2 regions of the Clostridium intestinale genome follow, and region 1 is predicted to be linked to the other one. Evidence: riboswitches for the same ligand, from Rfam matches in the RefSeq annotation. Region 1 holds a riboswitch; the other holds the start of a gene.

Region 1 (4,219 bases):
CGTTTTTTAGCCACAGTTTAATCAATGGAGTTAAAAGGATTTAGTGAGATTTGAGGAGAGGTCTCTACAGTAATAAAGTTAAAAGGAATTTAATGGAGCTTGGGAAGAAGCTCCTACAGGTCAGAGGTGTATAATTGCGCAATTGCGCAAAACATCAAAACATCAATTGCGCAATTGCGCAAAAGAGCAAAAGAATTTAAATTTTGTAGCTTTTTTAAAAGTGTGACTTGAATCATATTTTAATATTTTAATACAAGTTATTATTAGTTCATAGAAAACAAGAATTTTTGGAGGGTGTTAAAAATGAGTAGAGTTATAAATGCGAATCAAAAACTTGGAGAGGTTGTTTCAATATTTCCTGATTCTAGTAAGATATTTAACGAAGTAAAGATAGATTATTGCTGCGGAGGACATGATAGTTTAGGTGCTGCACTTAAAGATAAAGGACTAAATGTTGATTTGTTTGTTGATAAGTTAAATGATGAATATGAGAAATTTTTAGAAAGCAATAAAGAGTATAAGGATTGGAGAAAAGAAAAGCCATTAGACTTAATAAAGCATATAGTAGATACACATCATCAATATACTTATAGAGAAATAAAAGAAATTGATGGACTATTATTGAAAATTTTAAAAGTACATTTTAACCATAATGGAGAAGAACTTCTAAAACTTCACAAACTATTTGGAAGTTTAAAAACTGAGCTAGAGGAACATTTAATTAAAGAGGAAGAAAATTTATTTCCACTTATGGAAGAGTATTTTTACAGTAAAGATGAAGTTAAAAAAGCAGAATTAATTAAATATATTGAGGAAACAGAATCAGAACATGATGGAGCTGGGGACATTCTTAAGGAAATGGAAGAGCTTACAAGAGACTTTACTCCACCAGCAGGTGCTTGCACAACTTTTAAACTTGCATATCATAAGTTACATGAATTAGAAAAAAACTTGTTTATGCATATCTACAAAGAAAACAGTGTTTTATTTGAAATGATTTAATTAGGAGGGGTTTGAGATGAATAAAGAGAGGGTAGAAAACTTATCGCATATATTAAAGCGATTAAATACAGAAGGTGCCACAGAAGAAGTTAGAGGGGAAGCTTTAAAAATAGTAAAAGAAATCACTCCTATGGAATTATCTGTAGCAGAACAAAACTTAATTGAAGAAGGAATGAAACCAGAGGATTTAAGAGGACTATGTGAGATTCACATGGAAGTGTTAAAGGATGAACTTGAGAAGTTAAAAACAAAAATATATCCAGGACACGTAGTTAATACTATGGTGGAAGAACATGATGTTATATTAGGATTTTTAACAGAATTAGAAGACTTAAATAAAGTCATACAAGGGTTTAAGGACTATGATTCTACTAAGGAAGAATTCTCAAAAATTATAACTTTAGCAGATAATATATTAGATGCAGAAAATCACCATCAAAGAGAAGAAAATGTATTGTTTTTAGAGATGGAGAAGGAAGGCATAACTGGACCTACTAGAATTATGAAGATGGAACATGAGGATTTAAGAGCTAAAAAGAGAAGGTTAAAATCTTTAGGAGAAAATATAAAGTATATTAATTTTGAGGCATTTAAAGCAGATTTAGATGAAACAGCTAAATACATTATATTTAACTTAAGAGATCATATATTTAAAGAAAATTATATATTATATCCATCAGCTTTAGAAGCAATAAAAGATGAAGCAAGATGGACAAATATGAAGGAAAAGTGTGATGAAGTGGGATATTGTGGATTTACTCCTAACTTTTAAAAGGTTGACATGATAAAACTTTAACTATATAATTTACTCATAATTATATAAGGTCTTCAGGGCAGGGTGAAATTCCCTACCGGTGGTAAAGCCCACGAGCTAATTTTTAGCATGATTCGGTGAAATTCCGAGGCCGACAGTAAAGTCTGGATGGAAGAAGATGAGTAAAAGGTATTATTAAGCTTACTTAATAATATGGCTATTTCGCATTTATAAGCTCTGAAATTTTAGGATTTCAGAGCTTTTTTATTTGTTGTAATAGGCTTTATTTACTTTTGGTTTGTTGTGCCCTGAGCGTTTGCTTGGGGTATTTTTTATTGTCTGAATCATTACTTGCCTTGAGATTTTTGTTAGGAGGAATGTTATGGATGAAAAGTTTATGAAAAGAGCACTAGAGTTAGCTAAGGAAGGAGAAGGAAAGGTAAATCCTAATCCTCAAGTTGGTGCAGTAATAGTAAAGAATAACAAAGTAATTGGAGAAGGATACCATGAGTTTTATGGTGGAAATCACGCAGAGATAAATGCAATAAAAGATTCTAAGGAATCCCTTAAAGGTACAACTATATACGTAACATTAGAGCCTTGTCATCACTACGGCAAGACACCTCCATGTGTTGATTCCATTATAGAACATGGATTTTCTAAAGTTGTTATAGGACAAATGGATCCTAATCCATTAGTTGCAGGAAAAAGTATAGAAAAGCTTAAGAAAGCTGGAATAGAGGTTAAGGTTGGGGTTTTACAAGAGGAATGCATAAAACTTAATGAGGTGTTTAATAAATACATTTTAAGTAATGAGCCTTATGTGCTACTTAAAGCAGCTATGAGTTTAGATGGAAAGATAGCCACAACTTCTGGGGAATCTATGTGGATAACTGGAGAAATTGCAAGAGAAAATGTGCATAAACTTAGAAATAAATATTCAGCCATTATGGTTGGAGTAAATACAGTTATTAAAGATAATCCTTCACTAACATGTAGAGTGCCTAATGGTAGAAATCCAATAAGAATAATAGTTGATAGTAAGCTTAGAATTCCACTAGATAGTAGGGTTTTAGATATTAGTAATGAATCCAGATGTTTGATAGCAACTACAGAAAAAGCTCCAAAAGATAAAATAAAACAATTAAAAGATAGAGGAATAGAGGTATTAATATTACAGGATAAAGATGAGCAAGTTGATATAAGGAAACTTATAGAAGAGCTTGGAAGATTAAAAATAGATGGTGTTTTGTTGGAGGGGGGAGGAACATTAAACTTTTCCTTTCTAGAAGCAGGATTAGTAGACAAGGTAGAGTTTTATATAGCTCCTAAAATAATAGGTGGAGACAAGGCTAAAACACCGGTTGAAGGGGTTGGAATTGGAGCCTTAAGTGAAGCTTTTAATATTAAGAATATATCAACAAAGTTTTTAGGCGAAGATTTATTGATTGAGGGATATTTAAGGGGGTGAAGGTATGTTTACAGGAATAGTTGAAGAAATAGGAACTGTTGTAGATTTTGAAGCCTCACAGAATATTTTGAGAATAAAAGTACAAGCATCCAAGGTACTTGAGGAAACTTATTTAGGCGATAGTATAAGTACTAATGGGGTTTGTCTCACTGTTACAGGCATAGGAAAAAATCATTTTTATGCAGATGTTATGGGTGAAACTGTTAGAAGAAGTAATTTAGGAACTCTTAAAAAAGGAGATAAAGTTAATCTTGAAAGAGCCATGGCTGCAAATAGCAGGTTTGGAGGACACATAGTAAGTGGGCATATAGATGGAAAAGGAAAGATAACATCCTATGAGAAAGAAGGAAATGCTGTTTGGATTACTATAGATACGGGGAAAGAAGTTTTAAAATATATTGTTGAGAAAGGTTCGATAGCAATAGACGGAATAAGTTTAACTGTAGCCTATGTTGATGAAAAGAAGTTTAAGGTATCTATAATACCTCATACAAGCGAAGAGACTACTTTACTTAAAAAGAAAATAGGTGAAGAAGTAAATCTTGAGTGTGATGTTATAGGAAAGTATGTAGAAAAGTTACTTGGATTTAACAAAAAGAATGATGAAAAGAAATCTATAACCATGGATTTTCTAATAAATAATGGATTCTAAGGGAGGGTTATATATGTACAAATTTAATACTATTGAAGAAGCAATACAGGATATTAAAGAGGGTAAGATAATAATAGTTGTTGATGATGAAGATAGAGAAAATGAAGGGGACTTACTTATGGCTGCTGAAAAAGTAGAAGGTGAGCATATTAATTTTATGGCAACCTTTGGAAAAGGACTTATATGTGTGCCAGCAGAAGAAGCTTTATTAAGAAAATTAGATATTAATGAGATGGTTGAAAAAAATACTGATAATCATGAAACTGCTTTTACGGTTTCAATAGACCATAAAGATACAACAACTGGTATTTCTGCATTTGAAAGAGCAGATACTATAAAA
Region 2 (4,219 bases), 640 kb from region 1:
TGTCTATACAGCTTTATATAAGAATATAGATGGTAAGCTTACAAGGCTTTCTGATTACCTTAATATTTCTCTTAAAGAACTTTCTGAAATATTAAATGAATATAATGAACAGGTTCTTTTTATAGGTGATGGAACAATAAAATATAAGGTGGAGCTTAAGGATTTAAAAAAGGAAGCGGTTTTCCCTCCTCTTCATCTTAATTATACAAGGGCTTCTTCTTTAGGAGAATTAGGTCTTGCTAGACTTTTAAATGGTGAAAAAGATGATATTAATAATTCAATACCTCTTTATTTAAGGAAATCCCAAGCTGAAAGAGAGTATGAAAGGAAATTAGGATTAGAGTAATGGATGAATTTAATTCTAAACAATTCACAATTGTAGACATGACTTCTGAACATCTTGTTGATATATGTGAGATTTCTATTTTTTCATTTCCCATTCCTTGGAGCTATGATTCTTTTAAGAGAGAGCTAAAAAATAAATTAGCTTCTTATTTAGTTGTTATTATGGACAACAGAGTAATAGCTTATGGAGGTATATGGGTGATATTAGAAGAAGCTCATATTACTAATATAGCGGTTCATCCAGATTATAGATGCAAAGGTATAGGTGAAACTTTATTAAATGCGCTTTTAGATAAGGCTTATGCTAGAGGTGCAAAGGAAATAACTTTAGAGGTAAGAGTATCTAATCTTCCTGCTCAGTGGTTATACAAAAAATTAGGTTTTTCTGAAGAAGGAATTAGAAAAAACTACTATGAAGATAATAAAGAAGATGCTCTTATAATGTGGAAAAGATAAATGTCCTAACATTAGAGCAAATATAAAAACCCCGGAATATCCGAGGTTTTTTATTTTTAATCTAATATTTTACTGTTCTTATAGACTGTCTATTTATTACTGCAATTACTGGTTTATATAGTAATACTGTTGCAGTTGATGAAATGGCTCCTTTTAAAATGTTAAATGGTACTGTTGCTACCGCAATAAAACTTCCTATGCTTCCACCTAAATCAACTTTAAAAACATTAACATACATAGGTAGTAATACAAAGTAGTTTAATAATACTGCCATTACAGTCATTGCTAATACTGATGAAACTAAACCTATTATTGCTGTCTTGAAAGTTCTATTTCTATTATATATAAATCCTGCTACAAACACCCAAGTAGCTCCTATAGCAAAGTTCGCGAACTCTCCTATAAACATTGAAGATGATCCTTTAATTAAGGTATAAAGAATATTTTTAATAAGTTCTATAACTATACCTGCTACTGGTCCTAGAGAAAAAGCTCCTATTAAAGCTGGAATATCAGATACATCAATTTTCAAAAATGGTGGAAAAAATGGTAGCGGAAAATCAAAATACATTAGTACAAAAGCTATTCCTGATAATAGTGCAATCCTAATTTGTTTGTTTAATCTTGAATCGTTCATTTATAATACGCCTCCTAAAGATATATCTTCCTGGGCAATATTAGGATAATAAAAAATAACAAAAGCCCTGAATCATGAGATTCAGGGCATAATAACTAAGTAATCCTAATTACTACCTTCTTTCATCCAGACTATACTGTCGGCCTCGGAGTTTCACCGAATCATGCTAAAAAACTTAGCTCGCGGGCTATACCGCCGGTGGGGAATTACGCCCCGCCCTGAAGATAATTTAATTTTTTTCTTCTTGTCTTTATTATATATCCAAGTTTAATTTTTGACAAGATATTTTTTATTCTTGTGAAACATCCTTCATGGACAGGGATATTCTTTTTCTTTTTTCATCAACCTCTATAATCTTAACTTTAATTATATCTCCTAATTTAACTATGTCTAGGGGGTGATTTACTCTTCTATTAGCCATTTGAGATTTATGAACTAATCCATCTTGGTGAACTCCTATATCTACAAAAGCTCCAAAGTCTGATACATTTCTAACAGTTCCCATTAATTCCATTCCAGGTTTTAAATCTTTTAAATCAATTACTCCTGATTTAAATATAGGCTTTGGAAGTTCCTCTCTTGGATCTCTTCCTGGTTTCTTAAGTTCACCTACTATATCTTTTAATGTAGGTTCTCCTACATTAAGTCTTGCTGCAAGTTCTTTTATTCCTATTTCTTGAACTCTTCCTTCAATATCTGTTAAAGAAGCTTTTTTAAGTTCACCTTTCGAATATCCTAATTCTTTTATAAGATTGTTAGCTGTTACGTATGACTCTGGATGTACAGCTGTATTATCTAGAGGCTCGCTGCTTTCCATTACTCTTAAGAAACCTGCACACTGCTCATATGCTTTTTGTCCTAATCTTTTAACCTTTAAAAGTTCTTTTCTATTTTTGAATTTTCCATTTTCTTCTCTATATGCTACTATATTAGCTGCAATAGAGGTATTTATTCCTGATATATAACTAAGTAAAGATGGTGTCGCAACATTTAAGTCTACGCCAACCTTATTTACGCAATCTTCTACTACTCCTTTTAGAGATTCATCAAGTTTTTTAACTGCTACATCATGTTGGTATTGACCTACTCCAATGGATTTAGTGTCTATCTTAACAAGTTCTGCTAGAGGGTCTTGAAGTCTTCTTCCTATTGATATAGCACCTCTTATTGTTACATCTAAATCAGGGTATTCCTTTTGAGCAAGTTCTGACGCAGAATAAACTGATGCTCCTGCTTCTGAAACTATGCAGTAGTATACATCTCTGCCTGTTTCTTTTTTGATTTCAGTAATCATTTCTGCAAGCACTTCTTCTGATTCTCTAGATGCTGTACCATTTCCTAATGATATTACGTCAACACCATATTTATTTATTAACTCTTTTAAAACCTTTATAGTTCCTTTTATATCCTTTTTAGGTACTGTTGGATAAACTGTAGCCTTCTCTAAAAATTTACCCGTATCATCTAAAACAGCTACTTTACATCCTGTTCTAAAGCCTGGGTCATATCCCATAACTACTTTACCTTTTATAGGGGATTGCATAAGTAGGGATTTAAGATTTTCATTGAATATTCTTATAGCTCCCTCTTCTCCCTTTTCTGTTAGCTCACTTCTTATTTCTCTTTCAATAGAAGGATATATAAGTCTTTTTAAGGAATCTTTTATGGCTTCTTCTAAATACTTATCTGTTTCACTATTACCTTTAAGTATTCTATTTTTTAGATAAGTAATTATTTTTTCTTCATTAGCTACTACTTTTACATTTAATATTTTCTCTTTTTCTCCTCTATTTATAGCTAATATTCTATGTGAAGGTAAAAATCTTACAGGCTCTGAATAGTCATAATACATTTCATAAGGAGTTGGTTCTTCTGAACCCCCTTTTGTTTCAAGTACCCCCTCTTTAAATAAGAATTCTCTAAGCCATTTTCTATAATCCGCATTGTCCGAAATTTGTTCTGCTACTATATCCATAGCCCCTGCTAATGCTTCTTCTTCATTTAAAACAGCTTTTTCTTCATCAATAAACTCTTTTGACTTATCTAGTATATCCCCTTTAAATTCTCCTGAGAATATAAGGTCAGCTAATAGCTTTAGACCTTTTTCTAAAGCTATTGTAGCTCTGGTCCTTTTCTTTGGCTTAAAAGGTCTATATATATCTTCAACTTCTGATTGAGTTTCTGCTTTTAATACTTTTTCTTTTATTTCTTCAGTTAAATTTCCTGTTTCTTCTATAATTCTTATTACATTTTCTTTTCTTTCATTAAGATTCCTTAAATAAGTTAACCTTTCAGAAAATTTTCTTAAAACTTCATCCGTTAACCCACCAGTAACTTCTTTTCTATATCTAGCTATAAAAGGTACAGTGTTTCCTCCATCTATTAGTTCTATTACACTTTCTACCTGCTTTAAACTTATATTTAATTCTTTACTTAATACTTCATTAATGTTATTCATTTTCTCCTCCTAAAAATTTACTCCATATATTATTATAATAATAATCCTCATATAATCAAGTTTCCCCTTGTCATAGATTTTGGTTAAATATCATATGTATTTATATAGTTTTTACATAAGGGGTTTAACATGAAAAAATATATTTTGGCTTTTATAAGTCTCCTTTTCTTAACATTATTTTCAATTTCACTCTATTTTAAACTTACATACAAACCTTTTGATACTGATAATGTATTAAATAATATAAAAGAGCTCTCTTCTTCTATATACGAAGGACGGCTTGCTGGAAGTGAGGGAAATATTAAAACCTCAGAATATATAAT

What was found. A riboswitch is a leader RNA that binds a small molecule or an ion and turns the genes downstream of it on or off. The one in region 1 is predicted to bind FMN.
Region 2: it holds a riboswitch for FMN, as region 1 does, so the genes downstream of both, P8F83_RS14055 (ECF transporter S component) here and ribD (bifunctional diaminohydroxyphosphoribosylaminopyrimidine deaminase/5-amino-6-(5-phosphoribosylamino)uracil reductase RibD) in region 1, are expected to answer to the same signal.

The regions. Positions count from the first base shown of each region.
Region 1 is NZ_CP121166.1:3,391,129-3,395,347, reverse strand. Features, by position in the region: gene ric (iron-sulfur cluster repair di-iron protein) at 304-1,002, shown strand; gene P8F83_RS17440 (DUF438 domain-containing protein) at 1,019-1,774, shown strand; FMN riboswitch at 1,823-1,940, shown strand; gene ribD (bifunctional diaminohydroxyphosphoribosylaminopyrimidine deaminase/5-amino-6-(5-phosphoribosylamino)uracil reductase RibD) at 2,139-3,227, shown strand; gene ribE (riboflavin synthase) at 3,232-3,879, shown strand; gene P8F83_RS17425 (bifunctional 3,4-dihydroxy-2-butanone-4-phosphate synthase/GTP cyclohydrolase II) at 3,893-4,219, shown strand, end outside.
Region 2 is NZ_CP121166.1:2,748,635-2,752,853, forward strand. Features, by position in the region: gene tsaB (tRNA (adenosine(37)-N6)-threonylcarbamoyltransferase complex dimerization subunit type 1 TsaB) at 1-346, shown strand, start outside; gene rimI (ribosomal protein S18-alanine N-acetyltransferase) at 346-801, shown strand; gene P8F83_RS14055 (ECF transporter S component) at 863-1,438, opposite strand; FMN riboswitch at 1,549-1,668, opposite strand; gene P8F83_RS14060 (Tex family protein) at 1,728-3,896, opposite strand; gene P8F83_RS14065 (M28 family metallopeptidase) at 4,026-4,219, shown strand, end outside.